DNA from 3 places in the Nocardioides secundeburneus genome. Region 2 is predicted to be linked to each of the others. Evidence: riboswitches for the same ligand, from Rfam matches in the RefSeq annotation. Region 2 holds a riboswitch; each other region holds the start of a gene.
What was found. Region 2 has a riboswitch for cobalamin ahead of ABFT23_RS10810 (FecCD family ABC transporter permease). Riboswitches for the same ligand answer to the same signal wherever they lie in the genome.

Region 1 (4,791 bases), on a different contig from region 2:
GGGGGCCCGCTTGGTCGACGTCGCGTTGTCGAGCGAGATGCCCATGGCCGGGTGGGTGATGGCGGCGACGAGCATCTCGTCGAACCGGCCGAGCGCGTGGGAGCGGAGCATCTTGCCGTAGGCGGCGCGGTAGGTGAACACGCCGTCGTCGTAGACCGGCACGTGCAGGTGGTTCTCCCAGAACTCGGTCATCACCTCGAGCACCTGGCGCTGGGAGTAGATGCGGCGCAGCAGGCACCAGCGCGAGTAGTTCTCCATGGCCTGCCAGCCGCCCTCGACCTCGTCCTGGTTGCGCTTCCACAAGGTCGCGGCGTCGAGGTTGACCGAGGGCCACCACGACTCGAAGGCGTCGGCCGCGGTGTCGGCGACGGCGGCCGGCTCGAGCTGGCGGGCGAGCCAGGCCTCGGGGCTGCCGGCCGCGCGCATCTGGGCGTGCAGCGCGGGAGTCATGGCGTAGGTGAAGCGGTTGCCCAGGTGCAGCGAGGCCGCGGTCGGGATCGGCGACGACGCGAACGCAGGGTCGGGCTCGGGCGTCGTCGGGGTGGTCGGGGTCGTCGGGGTGGTCGGGGTCGTCGGCGTGGGGGGTGCCGGCGTCGTGGGCGTCTCGGGAGTCGGCGTCGTCGGCGTGGGGGGTGCCGGCGTCGTCGGGGTGCTGGGCGTGCTCGGGGTGTTGGGGGTGCTGGGCGTGCTGGGGGCGGCCCGGTGGAAGCGGTGCTTGCACCGGTGCAGCCGCCGGCAGGTGTGGCCCTGGTGCTTGGCGCAGCGGTGCCAGTGCCGGCACCGCTTGGCGTGGCGCCGCCGGGCGCTCGCCTTCCGGTCCGCCGTGGCGGCGTCGGCCCCGCCACCGTCGACGCCCGACGACACGGCGAGGGCGGCGATGCCCGCCACGAGGCCGCGCGTGAGGAACCGGCGGCGTGCCGACTCCTCGGTCGGGCGGTCGGCAGGAACAGCGGTCGGCGCAGGGGCCGTCGGCGTGGGGGGTGCGTCGATCACCGGTTCTCCAGGGGGGATGGAGGCCTCCGGGGGAGGCGTGGGGGAGCCCCCATCCTGGCCACCCTCCGGCCGGGCCTCCAACACCCCTGGGACACAAATGTCCGATCGGACATGCATGACCACCCGGGTGGGGCCACCGCCGCCGACGGACGGCTGATGGGTAGCGTGACGGACGCCATGACCGACCCGACCCGAGCGCTGCGCCGGATCCTGGTCTGGGAGCCTGACCTCGAGCCCGACGAGCGCTACGTGCCGCTGGTCGACCTCGACCTCGCCGACCTCGCCCGGGCCGTGTGCCGCCGCCTGGGCGACGCCCCGGCCCGCGTCGGCTGGTCGGCCGTCGTGATGGGCGTGGCGTCGCGCTTCTGGTCGGTGAGCGTCGTGCCCTACGCCGCCGACGGCGTCCTGGTCGACCCCGGCTGCCTCGTCGCCCGGCACGACGACGGCGCGGTCACGCTCGGCGTCCACGAGCCGCGGGGCCGAACCGACGCGACCGACGACGACCTCGACGCCGCGGTGCGCAGCGTGCTCGAGCCACTGGTCGACGCCGTCCCCCTCGCGCCGCGGCTGCTGTGGGGCAACGCCGCCGCGAGCCTGCACGCCGTCCCCCGGGTGCACCACCTGCCCCGGGCGCGACCGGTCGTCGACCGCCTGCTGGCCGGGCCGGGCTTCGCCGGCGAGCTCGACGTGCGCCCCGACGGCACGGCGCGCCGGCGTACCTGCTGCCTGTTCTACCTCGCCTCGAACGCCGGCCTGTGCGGCGACTGCGTGTTCGACGTCGTGCCCGCACGACCGTGAGAGGGGCCGGATTGCTATCGTCGGGCCGCCAGCGCGGGAATCCGGTGCGACTCCGGGACTGACGCGCAGCGGTGAGGGTGATCGGCAGGACGGCTGGCTCCGAGTGGGAGCAGCAGCCACTGGGTCGCAAGACCTGGGAAGGCGTCCACGGTCGGTGCGATCCCGAGTCCGAAGACCTGCTGGCCCTTGCGGCCGACCGCCGCGAGGTCGTGACCGGCCGACGCGTGGAGGCCGCAGACCTCCCAGGAGCCCTGTGCCCCGCACCAGACGAGACCGTTGCCCCGGCGTCGTGCGCCCGTGGCCGGCCGACGACGGCGCACTGGTCCGGCTCCGCGTGCCCGGCGGCGAGCTGGCCGCCGCGACGCTCGACGGTCTCGCCGAGGTCGCCGCCACCTTCGGCGACGGCGACCTCCACCTCACCTCGCGCGCCAACCTGCAGCTGCGCGGGGTCGAGCACGGCGAGCCGTTCCTGCGCGCCGTGGAGGCGCTGGGCCTGCTGCCCAGCCGGGCGCACGACCAGGCCCGCAACGTCGTCGTGTCCCCGCTCACCGGCCGGGTCGGCGGGCGCGCCGACCTGCGCCCCGTCGTGGCCGCGCTCGACGCGCTCGTGCTCGCCGACCCCCGCGCGGCCGGTCTGCCCGGACGCTTCCTGGTCACCCTGGACGACGGTCGCGGTGACGTCGTCGGACGGCCGACCGACCTCGGGCTGATGGCCCTCGACGACGCCACCGCCCAGCTGCGGCTCGGGGCCGGGTGGGGCGACGTCGTCCCGCTCGCCGACGCGCCGCAGGCCCTGCTCGGCCTCGCGCACCGCTTCCTCGACGTCCGTGGCGACGGCGTCGACGCGCCCTGGCACGTCGACGAGCTCGCGACGCCGCTCGCCGCGGTGCGCGAGCCCGACCCGCGCACGAGCCCGCGCACCGGGCCCGCCGCCGGCGACGCCGTCCTCACGGCTCCGGACGGCGTGCTCTCCCCCGACCACGTCGCGCTCGCGACCTCGACGGGCGGGCCGGTCCTGGTCACGCCCTGGCACTCCCTGATCAGGACGGACCTGCTCCCGTGACCTCACCGACGCCACCGACGCGCCGCTTCGACTACGTCGCCACCGGCCCGGCGATCTACGCCGACTCGTTCGCCACCATCCGGGCCGAGGCCGACCTCAGCAGCATCCCGGCCGGGGCCGAGCAGGTCGCCGTCCGGATGATCCACGGCAGCGGCCAGGTCGACCTGGTGCGCGACCTCGTCGTCCACCCGCGCCTCGGCGAGGCCGGCCGCGCCGCCCTGGCCGCTGGCGCGCCGGTGATCACCGACGCCCGCATGGTCGCCGTCGGCATCACCGCCGGACGGCTGCCGGCCGGCAACGAGGTCATGTGCTTCCTCAACGACGAGCGGGTGCCGGCACTGGCGCAGCAGTGGGCCACGACCCGCAGCGCGGCCGCGGTCTCGCTGTGGGAGCCCCACCTCGAGGGGGCGGTCGTCGCCATCGGCAACGCGCCCACCGCGCTGTTCCACCTGATGGAGATGCTGGTCGACGGCGCCCCGCGACCGGCCGCGATCATCGGCTGCCCCGTGGGGTTCATCGGCGCCGCGGAGTCGAAGGAGGCGCTGGCCGCGCTCGCCGACACCCACGGCGTCGACGTCCCGTTCGTCACCGTGCGCGGACGCCGCGGCGGCTCGGCCATGACGTCGTCGGCGGTCAACGCCCTGGCCTCGGTGAGCGAGGCATGAGCGGCCGGCTGACCTGCGTCGGCATCGGGCCCGGCGACCCGGAGCTGATCACCCTCAAGGCCGCGCGTCTCATCGGTGCCGCCGACGTCGTCGCCTACCACGCCGGCACGCGCACGACCTCCCACGCGCGACGCATCGCCGCCGACCTCATCCCCGCCGGCGTCGTCGAGGAGGAGCTGCGCTACCCGGTGACCACCGGCACCACCGACCACCCGGGCGGCTACGCCGGCGCGATGGCGGAGTTCTACGAGACCTCGGCGGCACGGTTGGCCGCGCACCTCGAGGCCGGCCGCGACGTCGTCCTGCTGGCCGAGGGCGACCCGATGTTCTACGGCTCGGCGATGTACATGCACGACCGGCTGGCCGAGCGCTTCCCGACCGAGGTGGTGCCCGGCGTCCCCGCGTTCGCGGCCGCCACCGCCGCGGTCGCCTCCCCGCTGGTGCGCCAGACCGACGTGCTCACCGTGCTGCCCGGCACCCTGCCCGAGCCCGAGCTCGCCCGTCGGCTCGCCGACACCGACGGCGCGATCATCATGAAGCTGGGTCGCACCTTCCCGGCCGTGCGCCGGGCGATCGAGGCCGCGGGCCGCCTCGACGGCGCGCTGTACGTCGAGAGGGCCTCGGCCCCCGGCGAGCGGTGGCTGCCGGTCGCCGACGTCGACCCCGACACGGTGCCGTACTTCTCGCTGATCGTGGTGCCGGGCGACACGGGGCCGCGTGCCGCCGTGGTCGAGCCGGCCGACGCGCCCACCGCCGCGGAGCTGCTCGTCGTCGGCCTCGGCCCCGGTCCCGACGGCTGGCTGACGCCCGAGGTCGCCCAGGCGCTCGCCGAGGTCGACCACGTCGTCGGCTACGCGCCCTACGTCAAACGGGTGCCCCAGCGCCCCGGCCTGACCCGGCACGCCTCGGGCAACACGGTCGAGGTCGACCGCGCCCGTGACGCGCTGCGGCTCGCGCGGGCCGGCGAGCGGGTGGCGGTCGTCTCCGGCGGCGACGCCGGCGTGTTCGGCATGGCGGCCGCGGTGTTCGAGGTGGCCGACGAGTTCCCCGACGTCGACGTGCGCGTGCTGCCCGGCCTCAGCGCGGTGCAGGCGGTGGCGGCCCGCGCCGGCGCCCCGATCGGCGGCGACTTCGCCGTCGTCAGCCTCTCCGACCGGCTCAAGCCGTGGGAGGTCATCGAGCAGCGCCTGCGCTCGATCGCGACCGCCGACCTGGTGCTCGCGATCTACAACCCGGCCTCGCGCTCGCGCACCGAGCAGGTCGTCGAGGCCC
Region 2 (4,791 bases):
CCGATCGTCCGCGGTGCGGACAGCTCGGCCTGGACGGCGTCGGCGACGGCGCGCGACCCGACCAGCTCGGCCATCGTGCCGCGGAGGGCGTCGAGGTCGCCGACGGCCACGTCGACGTCGGCGGACGGATTCTGGACGGCCGACACGGTCGCCGTGGCGGTGTAGGTCTTCGGTGCCACGAGCAGGCCGAGGGCGAGCAGCCCGCCGGTCGTGGCGAAGACGGCGAGCACGAGCCAGCGTTGGCGCCACAAGGCACCCGAGACGTCCTGCGGTTCCACGCATCCCCCCATAGGTGCGGAGGGCCGACCAGAACCTTGTTTCTATCGTGAACCCCCACCGGTGAGCCTAGTCAGCGCCGGCCGCTACCACGGTTCGCCACCGACGGCGGGGAAACGTTGGCACGTCGACTTGCCAGCGACGAGGGGCACGAGCACGATCCACGACCCTCACCGGTCACGAGGCCGGGCCGACTACGATGCGGGCACCCGGGCCCGGCGACCGCCGGGTCGCGGCGCGGACGGGGGGCTCGACGATGAGACGCTCCGGCTCGCGCCTGCTCGTGGTGCTCCTCACCGGACTCGTCGTCGGACCGGTCACCGTCCTGCTGCCCGGTTGCTCGCTCGTGGACGACCAGCGCGACGGCACCGAGCGCCCCGGACCCGCCGATCCGGCACCGAGCCTGGTCGAGACACGCGAATGGGCCGCGAACGACGGCCTCGTCTCGGTGGTCCTGCGCAACACCGCCGACCGGGTGCTGCGCCGGGCCCAGGCCGAGGCCACCGTGGTGACGGCCGGCTCGGTCACGACGACGGTCGCCGGACCGTGCTGCACGGTGGCCGACGTGCCCCCCGGCGCCGACTACGCGTTCTCGTTCCGCCTGCCCACCGACGTGCGCGTCGACGACCTGCAGGTCGGCTACCGCGACGTCGTCTGGTCGACGGCCGGCAGCGACGGCAGCCCGCGGCTCGCCGTGCAGCTGGACAGCGTCTTCGCCAACGCGGTGGGCGCGGTGGTGGTGGCCGACGTGACGGCGGACGGCGCCCCGGTCGACAGCGCCGTCGTGCAGGCCGTCGTCGACGATGCCGAGGGCGACCTCGTCGCGATCGTGTCGGGGACCTGGTCGTGCTTCCTGCCCGGGCGGCCCCGCAGGATCTGGATGCAGCTCTACGCCACGCTGCCGGTGGGCAGCACCGTGCGCACGGTCACCGCGTTCGCACGACCGACCGCGCGCGCGGGCGGCGACGCCAACCTGCAGACCTCCTGCGACCCCGCCGCCGCCCGCGCCCAGGGCGCCTCAGGCCCACCGGGCTGAGCGCCGGTCGGGGCCGGCGTCGAGGTCAGCGCGTGGGCGTCGACCGGAACAACCAGCCGAGCGGACGCGCCTCGTCGTCGTGGTCGTCGTGATCGCCGTGGTCGTCGGCCCCACGCCGCCGGTCGTCGGACACCTCGGCCATCTCGACGACCTCGGCCGCGGTCATCTCGACCGCCGGGTACGTCTCGGCGTCGTGCCCGACGGTCTCCGGCTCGACGTCGTCGAGCATCGAACGACGCTGACCCGAGGAGCTCACGAGCCGGACCGACGCCCACTGCTCGGGCTCGACGGGCTCGACGGGCTCGACGGGCTCGTCCGTTCGGACGACGTCGGCGTCCTCGAGCGGAGGCTCGTGGTCGGCCCCGTCGTCGACGTCGACGTCGGACTCGACGAGATCGTCGACGGCACGCAGCGACACCTCGGGACGACGTCGGGGAGCGTCGGGACGGGAGGCCTCGGTGACCTCGTGGCTCGGGGCGTCGTCAGGGAGCGAGACCTGGTCGACGAGGGAGACGCCGAGCCACGAGGCGTCGTCGAGTGAGACCAGCGCCCGCTCGATCGCCGCCTCCAGCGCCGGGATGCTCGTCGCGAGGTCGTCGCGGCGTTCGGCGATGGCCTGGGTGAGGCCGGCGAGGTCGCCCGTGAGGCGCTCGCGGGCCTCCTGGCGGGCCCAGGCGTCGTACTGGGCGGCGTCGGCGTGGGCCTCGGCCAGCAGGTTCTCGGCCTCGACACGGGCCTGGGTGACGATGCCGATCGCCTGCTCGCGGGCCTGCTCGACCATGGCGCGGGCCTCGGCCTCGGCCTGCTCCTCGACGCCGGCGGCCGCGAGGCGCGCCGTCTCGATCAGGCTCGTCGCCTCGGCGACGGCTGCGGCCCGGATCTCCCCGGCCTCGGCCAGCTCGATCTCGACCTCGCGTCTCATGACGAGCGCCTCGTGGAGCACCGAGGCGCCGACGACGGCGTCGCTACGGAGGTGGGGCGGCGTGTCGGGCATCGAACCTCGGCTCGTGGGCGGCGGCTGTACGAGGGCACGACGAACCGCCCCCCGCGATCCAGAGTACCCAGGACGCAACCCCGCAAACCTCCTGCGACGTTTCGCTCGTGTCAGCACGGTGTGAACGCTCGCTCGCGACCCGGCGAGACGTGGCCTCCCGGCCCGGGCCCGCTCGACCCACTGCTAGGTTCGCCCCGAGCCAGAACGCACCTACGGGTGCGCGGGAATCCGGTGTGAATCCGGAGCTGACGCGCAGCGGTGAGGGTGACTGGCAGGACGACGTACCACTGGGCCGCGCGACGGCCTGGGAAGGTGTCCTGCCGGGTCGAACCCGAGTCCGAAGACCGGCTGGCTCACTCCCAGCCGTCGGCCCCGCGTTCCGGGCCCTCACAGATCCGAGTGACCGATCGACACTCCAGGCCCGCGCCACGGCGCGCTCCCGACCCTGTTGTCCCGCCCCACCGACCCGGTCCCACCTCCCCCTCCCCGGCCCGAGCCCGGCTGGATCCGGCTGGGTGCCCTCTACACCTGCCTCGGCGCCGCCCTGGTCGTCTCGGTGGTCCTCTCGCTCGGGTTCGGGTCGGAGTCGTTGCAGCCGGCCGGTGTCGTCGAGGTCCTCCGTGAGCGTCTCCTGCACGCACGCCCAGGGCCGGACGACGTCTACGACACGATCGTGTGGGACCTGCGGGCGCCACGGGTGCTGCTGGCCGCCGTCGTCGGCGCCGGCCTCGCGGTCGCGGGGGCGGCGATGCAGACCCTGGTCCGCAACCCGCTCGCCGACCCCTACCTGCTCGGCGTCTCGGCCGGTGCCGGCGTGGGCGCCACCGCCGTGATCGCCTTCGGCGTCCTCGGGTCGCTGGGCGCGTGGGCGCTGTCCGCCGGAGCGCTGGTGGGCGCGCTGACGGCCGCGGTGCTGGTCTTCGGCATCTCGATCGCGCAGGGCGGGCTCACGCCGCTGCGGCTGGTGCTGACCGGCGTCGTCATGTCGTCGGCGTTCTCCTCGATCTCCAGCTTCCTGGTCTTCGTCGGCAACGAGCCGCGGGCCACCGAGTCGGTGCTGTTCTGGCTGTTGGGCTCGCTGGCCGGTGCGACCTGGGCGCAGCTGTTGCCCCCGGTCGTCGCCGTCGTCCTGGCCACCGCCGCGGCGCTCGCCCTGCACGGCTGGCTCGATGCGCTCACCACGGGTGACGACACGGCCGCGGCCGTCGGCGTGCCCGTGCGCGCCGTGCGCGTCGGGCTGTTCGTGCTCACCTCGGTGCTCGTCGGCATCCTCGTCGCGGTCTCGGGCGGCATCGGCTTCGTCGGGCTGGTGGTGCCCCACCTCGCACGCCTCGTCGTCGGGGCCGGCCACCGCGTGATGGTGCCGGTGGCCGCTCTCGCCGGAGCGGTGTTCCTCGTGTGGGTCGACGTCGTCGCCCGCACCGTCGTCAGCCCTCAGGAGATCCCGCTCAGCGTCGTCACCGGCCTGGTCGGGGCCCCGGTGTTCCTGCTCCTGCTCGGACGACGCCGCTACCGCTTCGGCGGTGAGGCGTGAGCGCCGCCCTCGCCGTGCGCGGGCTTTCGTGCGCCGTCGGCGGACGCACCGTGCTCGTCGACGTCGACCTCGAGGTCGCCCGCGGCGAGATGGTCGCCCTCGTGGGCGTCAACGGCTCCGGCAAGTCGACCCTGCTGCGCACCGTCGCCGGGCTGCTCACCCCGGTGCACGGCTCGGTGGCCGTCGGGGCGGACGACGTGCACACCCTCGGCGCCCGGGCGCGGGCCCGGCTCATGGCGTTCGTGGCCCAGGAGGAGCACCCGCCGGCCGACATGCGGGTGGTCGAGTACGTCGCCCTCGGGCGCCTGCCCTACCGGACACCGTGGGCCCGCGGGCACGACGACCGGGGCGCCGCGCTGCGCGCCCTCGCCTGGGTCGGGCTCGACGACGCCGCCGACCGGGCGTGCGCCGACCTGTCCGGCGGCGAGCGTCGGCGCGTCAGCCTGGCCCGCGGGCTCGCGCAGGACTGCGACCTCGTCGTGCTCGACGAGCCGACCAACCACCTCGACGTGCGCCACCAGCTCGACCTGCTGGCGTTGCTGCGCGCCAGCGGCCGCACCGTGGTCACCGCCATCCACGACCTGGCCCTCGCGGCCGCCCACTTCGACCGCGTCGTCGTGCTGCACGACGGCGTCGTCCACGCCAGCGGGACGCCGTCCGCCGCCCTGGCGCCCGACGTGATCGACCACGTCTTCGGCGTCCCCGCCGCCTACCTGATCGACGAGCACCACCGGACCCGACACCTCACCCTCGGCACCGGACGCCCGGTCGCCACGAAGGAGCACCGATGACCACCCGCTCGACCCTCGCCGTCCTCGCACTACCCCTGGCCGCCCTCGCCCTGGCCGCGTGCGGCGAGACCGTGCCCCGCAGCACCGACGACGGGGCCGCTGCCGAGACCGTCACCGTCGAGAACTGCGGCGCCGACCTGGTCGCCCCGTCACCGGCGTC
Region 3 (4,791 bases), on a different contig from region 2:
CGCCACTTGGCCGACTTCACGAACTGGAAGACCCCGACGTCCCACCCGTGGTTCCACGCGCGGATCGCGAGCCCGAACGCGGCGGTGGACTTGCCCTTGCCGTCGCCGGTGTTGACCATCAGCAGCGGCAGGCGACGCCGCTGGGCCGTGGTGAGCCCGTCGTCGGGGACGACGAGCGGCTTGCCCTGGGGCATCAGTGGCTCCCGTACTTCTCGTGGTGGACGGCGTCGGCGAGCGGCCGGCGGGTGCGCCAGCCGTGCCGTTCGAGGTCGGGGACGTCGTGCAGGCGCGACACCGGGCCGAGGCAGAGCCAGGCGATCGGCCGCACCCGCTCGGGGATGGCCAGGAGGTCGCGCAGGAACGGCTCGCGGTAGAACGACACCCAGCCGACGCCGAGGCCCTCGGCCGTCGCGGTGAGCCACAGGTTCTGCACGGCGAGGCAGGTGGAGTAGAGGCCGGCGTCGTCGATGGCGTGACGCCCGAGCACCTGCGGCCCGCCGCGGTCGGGGTCGTGGGTGACGACGACGCCCAGCGACGACTCCAGCACGCCCTCGACCTTGATGCGCGCGAACGTCTCGGCCCGTTCGGGCGGCAGCGTGTCGGCGTACGCGGCTCGCTCGGTGGCGACGTGCTCCTGGAAGCGCTCGCGGGTCGAACGGTCGCGCACGACGACGAAGTCCCAGGGCTGGCTGTGCCCGACGCTCGGTGCCGCGTGCGCCGCGCGGAGCACGCGCGACAGCACGTCGTCGGAGACAGCATGTCCGGTGAACTCGGCGCGGACGTCGCGCCGCCGCTCGATGACGTCGTAGAGGTCCGTGCTGACGGTGGGGGCGCTCACGCGGCACGCACCGCCGACGTCAGCACGGCGGCGCTGACCTCGGCGACGGCGACGTGCTCGGCGCGCAGGTGCTCGGCGAGCGTGCGCGCCAGGCCGAGCCGCATGGGGCCGGCCTCGCAGTCGACGACGAGGCAGGCGACGCCGGCCTCGGCGAGCGCCGTTGCGGCCTGACGGGCGCGGACGACGGGGTCGCGACCGCTGGTCGCGCGGCCGTCGGTGACGACGACGACCAGCGCCCGGCGGCGCGGGTCGCGCACGCGCTCGCGCTCGACGACCCTGAACGCCTCGACGAGGCCCTCGGCCAGCGGCGTGCGGCCGCCGGCGGGCAGGTCGTCGAGCCGGCGGGCGGCGACGTCGATCGAGCCCGTGGGCGGCAGCGCGACCTCGGCCCCGGTGCCGCGGAAGGTGACCAGGCCGACCTTGTCGCGGCGCTGGTAGGCGTCGAGCAGCAGGCTGAGGATCGCGGTCTTCACCTGCTCCATGCGCTTGCGCGCGGCCATCGAGCCCGACGCGTCGACGCAGAACAGGACCAGGTTCGACTCGCGGCCCTCGCGATCGGCCACCCGCAGGTCCTCCGGACGCAGGAGCACCCGGCCGCCGGTGCGTCCCCGGGTGGCCTGGTGCGGCGCGGCGGCGCGGATCGTCTCGAGCAGGTGGACGGCGCCACGCGAGCCCGGTCGCGAGCCGATGCGTCGTCCGGTGTCGGTGACGGCACGGCTGCGTTTGCCGGCCTCGCCGCGACCGGTGCCGGCGACCTGGAAGAGCCGGGCGCGGTAGGGCTGACCGGCCGCGACGTTGCTCGTGGTCGTCGACCCGGCGGCGGTCGAGGGGGCGCCGCTCGGAACGGGGTCGCGGCCGGCCTCGCCGGCGTCGGAGCTGTCCCCGGTGTCGGGGGGCCCGCCCCCGTCGTATCCGCCGTCGCCGCCGTCGCCATCACTGCCGTCACCGCCGTCACCGCCACCCGGGTCGGTCGGGTCGGGCTCGGGCGGGTCGGGCTCCTCCTCGCCCAGCGTCTCGTCGAGGAGGTCCTCGTCGAGACCGGGCGCGTCGAACGGGTTGCGACGGCGCCGGTGCGGCAGCGACAGCCGGGCCGCGACCCGGACGTCGTCGAGGGTGACCTCGGTGCGTCCGTGCCAGGCGGCGTGGGCGGTGGCGGTGCGGGCGGTGACGATGTCGGCGCGCAGGCCGTCGACCTCGAACGCCGCGCACACCTCGGCGATCTTGAGCAGCATCGCGTCGGACAGCTCGACGTCGCCGACGGCCGTGCGAGCGGCGAGCAGCCGGCCCGCGAGCGCCTCCTCGTCGGCCGCCCAGCGGGCGGCGAAACCGGCCGGGTCGGCGTCGTAGGCCATGCGCCGGCGCACCACCTCGACGCGCACGGCCGGGTCGCGCGGTGCGGCGACCTCGACGGTGAGGCCGAACCGGTCGAGCAGCTGCGGGCGCAGCTCGCCCTCCTCGGGGTTCATGGTGCCGACGAGCACGAAGCGCGCGTCGTGCGAGACCGAGACGCCGTCGCGCTCGACCGTGCAGCGGCCCATGGCGGCGGCGTCGAGCAGCACGTCGACCAGGTGGTCGTGCAGCAGGTTGACCTCGTCGACGTAGAGCAGTCCGCGGTGGGCCTTGACCAGCAGGCCGGGCTCGTACTCGGCGACGCCGTCGGCGAGCGCCTTCTCGAGGTGCAGCGAACCGAGCACGCGGTCCTCGGTGGCACCCACGGGCAGCTCGACGAGCGGGACGGCGCGGCCGTCGTCGAGCGGCGGCAGGACGGCGGCGAGGCCGCGCACGATGGTCGACTTGGCCGTGCCCTTCTCGCCGCGCACGAGCACGCCGCCGATCTCGGGCGAGATGGTGGTCAGCAGCAGGGCGAGCGCCATGTCGCCGGGGTCGACCACGGCGGCGAAGGGATAGGTATGACGGGTCTGTTCGGGTGTGTCCGGCACGTGAGGCTCCCGCTCGTGTGGCCAGTGGATGGGGCGCGTCGCGAGGCCGGTCTTCGGACTTCCAGCCCTCGATCGCTCGAGGCGTGGTCACCGCAGCGGGCCTGTGCCGGACTTGCACCGGCTTCCCAGATTCTCCCCGTAGGGCACCTCGCGACGTCCGCACGATAGCGTCGGCGCCCGTGCCCGAGCCGTCCGCCCCCACCGCCGCGCGGCGGGTGACCGTGGTGGGCATCGGCGCCGACGGGTGGGCCGGGCTCACCGAGGCCGCCCGGTCCGTGGTGCTCGACGCACCGGTCGTCGTCGGGTCGAGACGGCAGCTGGCCCTGCTGCCCGACGTCGAGGGCCAGGAACGCCGTGCGTGGCCGAGCCCGTTCTCGCTCGACCCCGTCGACGGCGACCGGTCGACCGTGGTGCTCGCCTCCGGCGACCCCTTCGTCTCGGGCGTGGCGACCAGTCTGCTGCCGCGGCACGGCGAGGTGCTGGACGTCGTGCCGGCGGTCTCCTCGATCGCCCTGGCCCGGGCGCGCATGCTCTGGCCGGCCGAGACGGTCGGCGTCGTCAGCACCGTCGGGCGCAGCCTGCAGCCGCTGGTGCGCGAGCTCGCCCCCGGACGCCGGCTGCTGGTGCTCACCAGCGGCCCCGGCACACCAGCCGACCTCGCCGCTCTGCTCGTCGCGCACGGCTACGGCGCCAGCACGCTCACGGTGCTCGGCGACCTCGGCGCGGCGACCGAGTCACGCATCGACGCCACCGCCGCCACCTGGGACGCCGGGTCGCACGACGTGCCGCCGCTGCACGTCGTCGCGATCGTCTGCGACGGCCCGGCGTCCGGCTCGTGGGTCGCCGGCCTGCCCGACGACGCCTACGAGCACGACGGCCAGCTCACCAAGCGAGACCTGCGCGCCGCGGCCCTCGCCCGCCTCGCGCCCCAGCCCGGCCAGCGCCTGTGGGACCTCGGCGCCGGCGCCGGCTCCGTCGGCATCGAGTGGCTGCGCGCCCACCCGACCTGCCACGCCGACGCCGTCGAGCGCGACCCGGCCCGCGCCGACCGGATCGCCCGCAACGCCGACGCGCTCGGCGTCCCGCGGCTCGACGTGCACCGCGGCGACGCCCTCGACGTCGCCGCCCGGCTGCCCGGCCCGCACGCGGTCTTCGTCGGCGGGGGAGCGACGGCGCCCGGGCTCCTCGACCTGTGCCGCGACCGCCTGCGCCCCGGCGGGCGGCTCGTCGTCCACGGCGTCACGCTCGAGACCGAGCAGGTGCTGGCCGGTGCCTACGCCGAGCACGGTGGCGAGCTGACCCGGCACGCCGTCGAGACCGCCGCGCCCATCGGCACGTTCACCGGCTGGACCCCGGCGCGTGCCGTCACCCAGTGGTCCTGGACCAAGGAGCATCGATCGTGACCGTGCACTTCGTCGGGGCCGGCCCCGGCGCCGCCGACCTCCTCACGCTGCGCGCCGCGCGGCTGGTCTCCGAGGCCGACGTGGTGCTCTTCCCGGGCACCTACCTCGAGGACGGCGTGCTCGAGCACTGCCGCGACGGCGCGGTGCTCGTCGACACCCAGGACCTCGACCTCGACGGCATCGTCGCCACGATCGTGGAGGCCCACGCCGAGGGGCAGGGCGTCGTCCGGCTGACGTCGGGCGACCCGTCAGTCTACTCGGCGCTGACCGAGCAGACCCGCCGCCTCGACGACGCCGGCGTGCCGTGGGACGTCGTCCCCGGGGTCGCGGCCTACGCCGCCGCGGCCGCCGTCGTCGGGCGCGAGCTCACCGTGCCGCTGGTGGCTCAGTCGGTCGTGATCACCCGCCCGCAGGCCCGCTCGACCGAGATGCCGGCGGGGGAGTCGCTCGAGGCCTTCGCCCGCACCGGCGCCACGCTCGCGCTGCACCTCGGCATCACGCGCACCCGCGAGCTCATGACCGACCTCGCGCCGCACTACGGCGACGGGTGCCCGGTCGTCGTCGTCCACCGGGCCTCGCAGCCGGGTGAGCAGGTGCTGGTCGGCACCGT

Region 1: linked by a shared signal. The riboswitch ahead of ABFT23_RS17520 (nitrite reductase) and the one ahead of ABFT23_RS10810 (FecCD family ABC transporter permease) in region 2 are both predicted to bind cobalamin.
Region 3: linked by a shared signal. The riboswitch ahead of ABFT23_RS17545 (VWA domain-containing protein) and the one ahead of ABFT23_RS10810 (FecCD family ABC transporter permease) in region 2 are both predicted to bind cobalamin.

Annotation. Positions count from the first base shown of each region.
Region 1 is NZ_JBDUUE010000006.1:250,176-254,966, forward strand. It holds gene ABFT23_RS17510 (DUF1800 domain-containing protein) at 1-993, opposite strand, end outside; gene ABFT23_RS17515 ((2Fe-2S)-binding protein) at 1,171-1,791, shown strand; cobalamin riboswitch at 1,827-1,968, shown strand; gene ABFT23_RS17520 (nitrite reductase) at 2,081-2,854, shown strand; gene ABFT23_RS17525 (precorrin-8X methylmutase) at 2,851-3,519, shown strand; gene cobJ (precorrin-3B C(17)-methyltransferase) at 3,516-4,791, shown strand, end outside.
Region 2 is NZ_JBDUUE010000003.1:543,626-548,416, forward strand. It holds gene ABFT23_RS10795 (Wzz/FepE/Etk N-terminal domain-containing protein) at 1-278, opposite strand, end outside; gene ABFT23_RS10800 (hypothetical protein) at 533-1,312, shown strand; gene ABFT23_RS10805 (ATP synthase F0 subunit B) at 1,338-2,306, opposite strand; cobalamin riboswitch at 2,490-2,673, shown strand; gene ABFT23_RS10810 (FecCD family ABC transporter permease) at 2,818-3,840, shown strand; gene ABFT23_RS10815 (ABC transporter ATP-binding protein) at 3,837-4,631, shown strand; gene ABFT23_RS10820 (ABC transporter substrate-binding protein) at 4,628-4,791, shown strand, end outside.
Region 3 is NZ_JBDUUE010000006.1:255,321-260,111, reverse strand. It holds gene cobO (cob(I)yrinic acid a,c-diamide adenosyltransferase) at 1-194, opposite strand, end outside; gene bluB (5,6-dimethylbenzimidazole synthase) at 194-838, opposite strand; gene ABFT23_RS17545 (VWA domain-containing protein) at 835-2,730, opposite strand; cobalamin riboswitch at 2,806-2,944, opposite strand; gene cbiE (precorrin-6y C5,15-methyltransferase (decarboxylating) subunit CbiE) at 2,958-4,181, shown strand; gene ABFT23_RS17535 (cobalt-precorrin-4/precorrin-4 C(11)-methyltransferase) at 4,178-4,791, shown strand, end outside.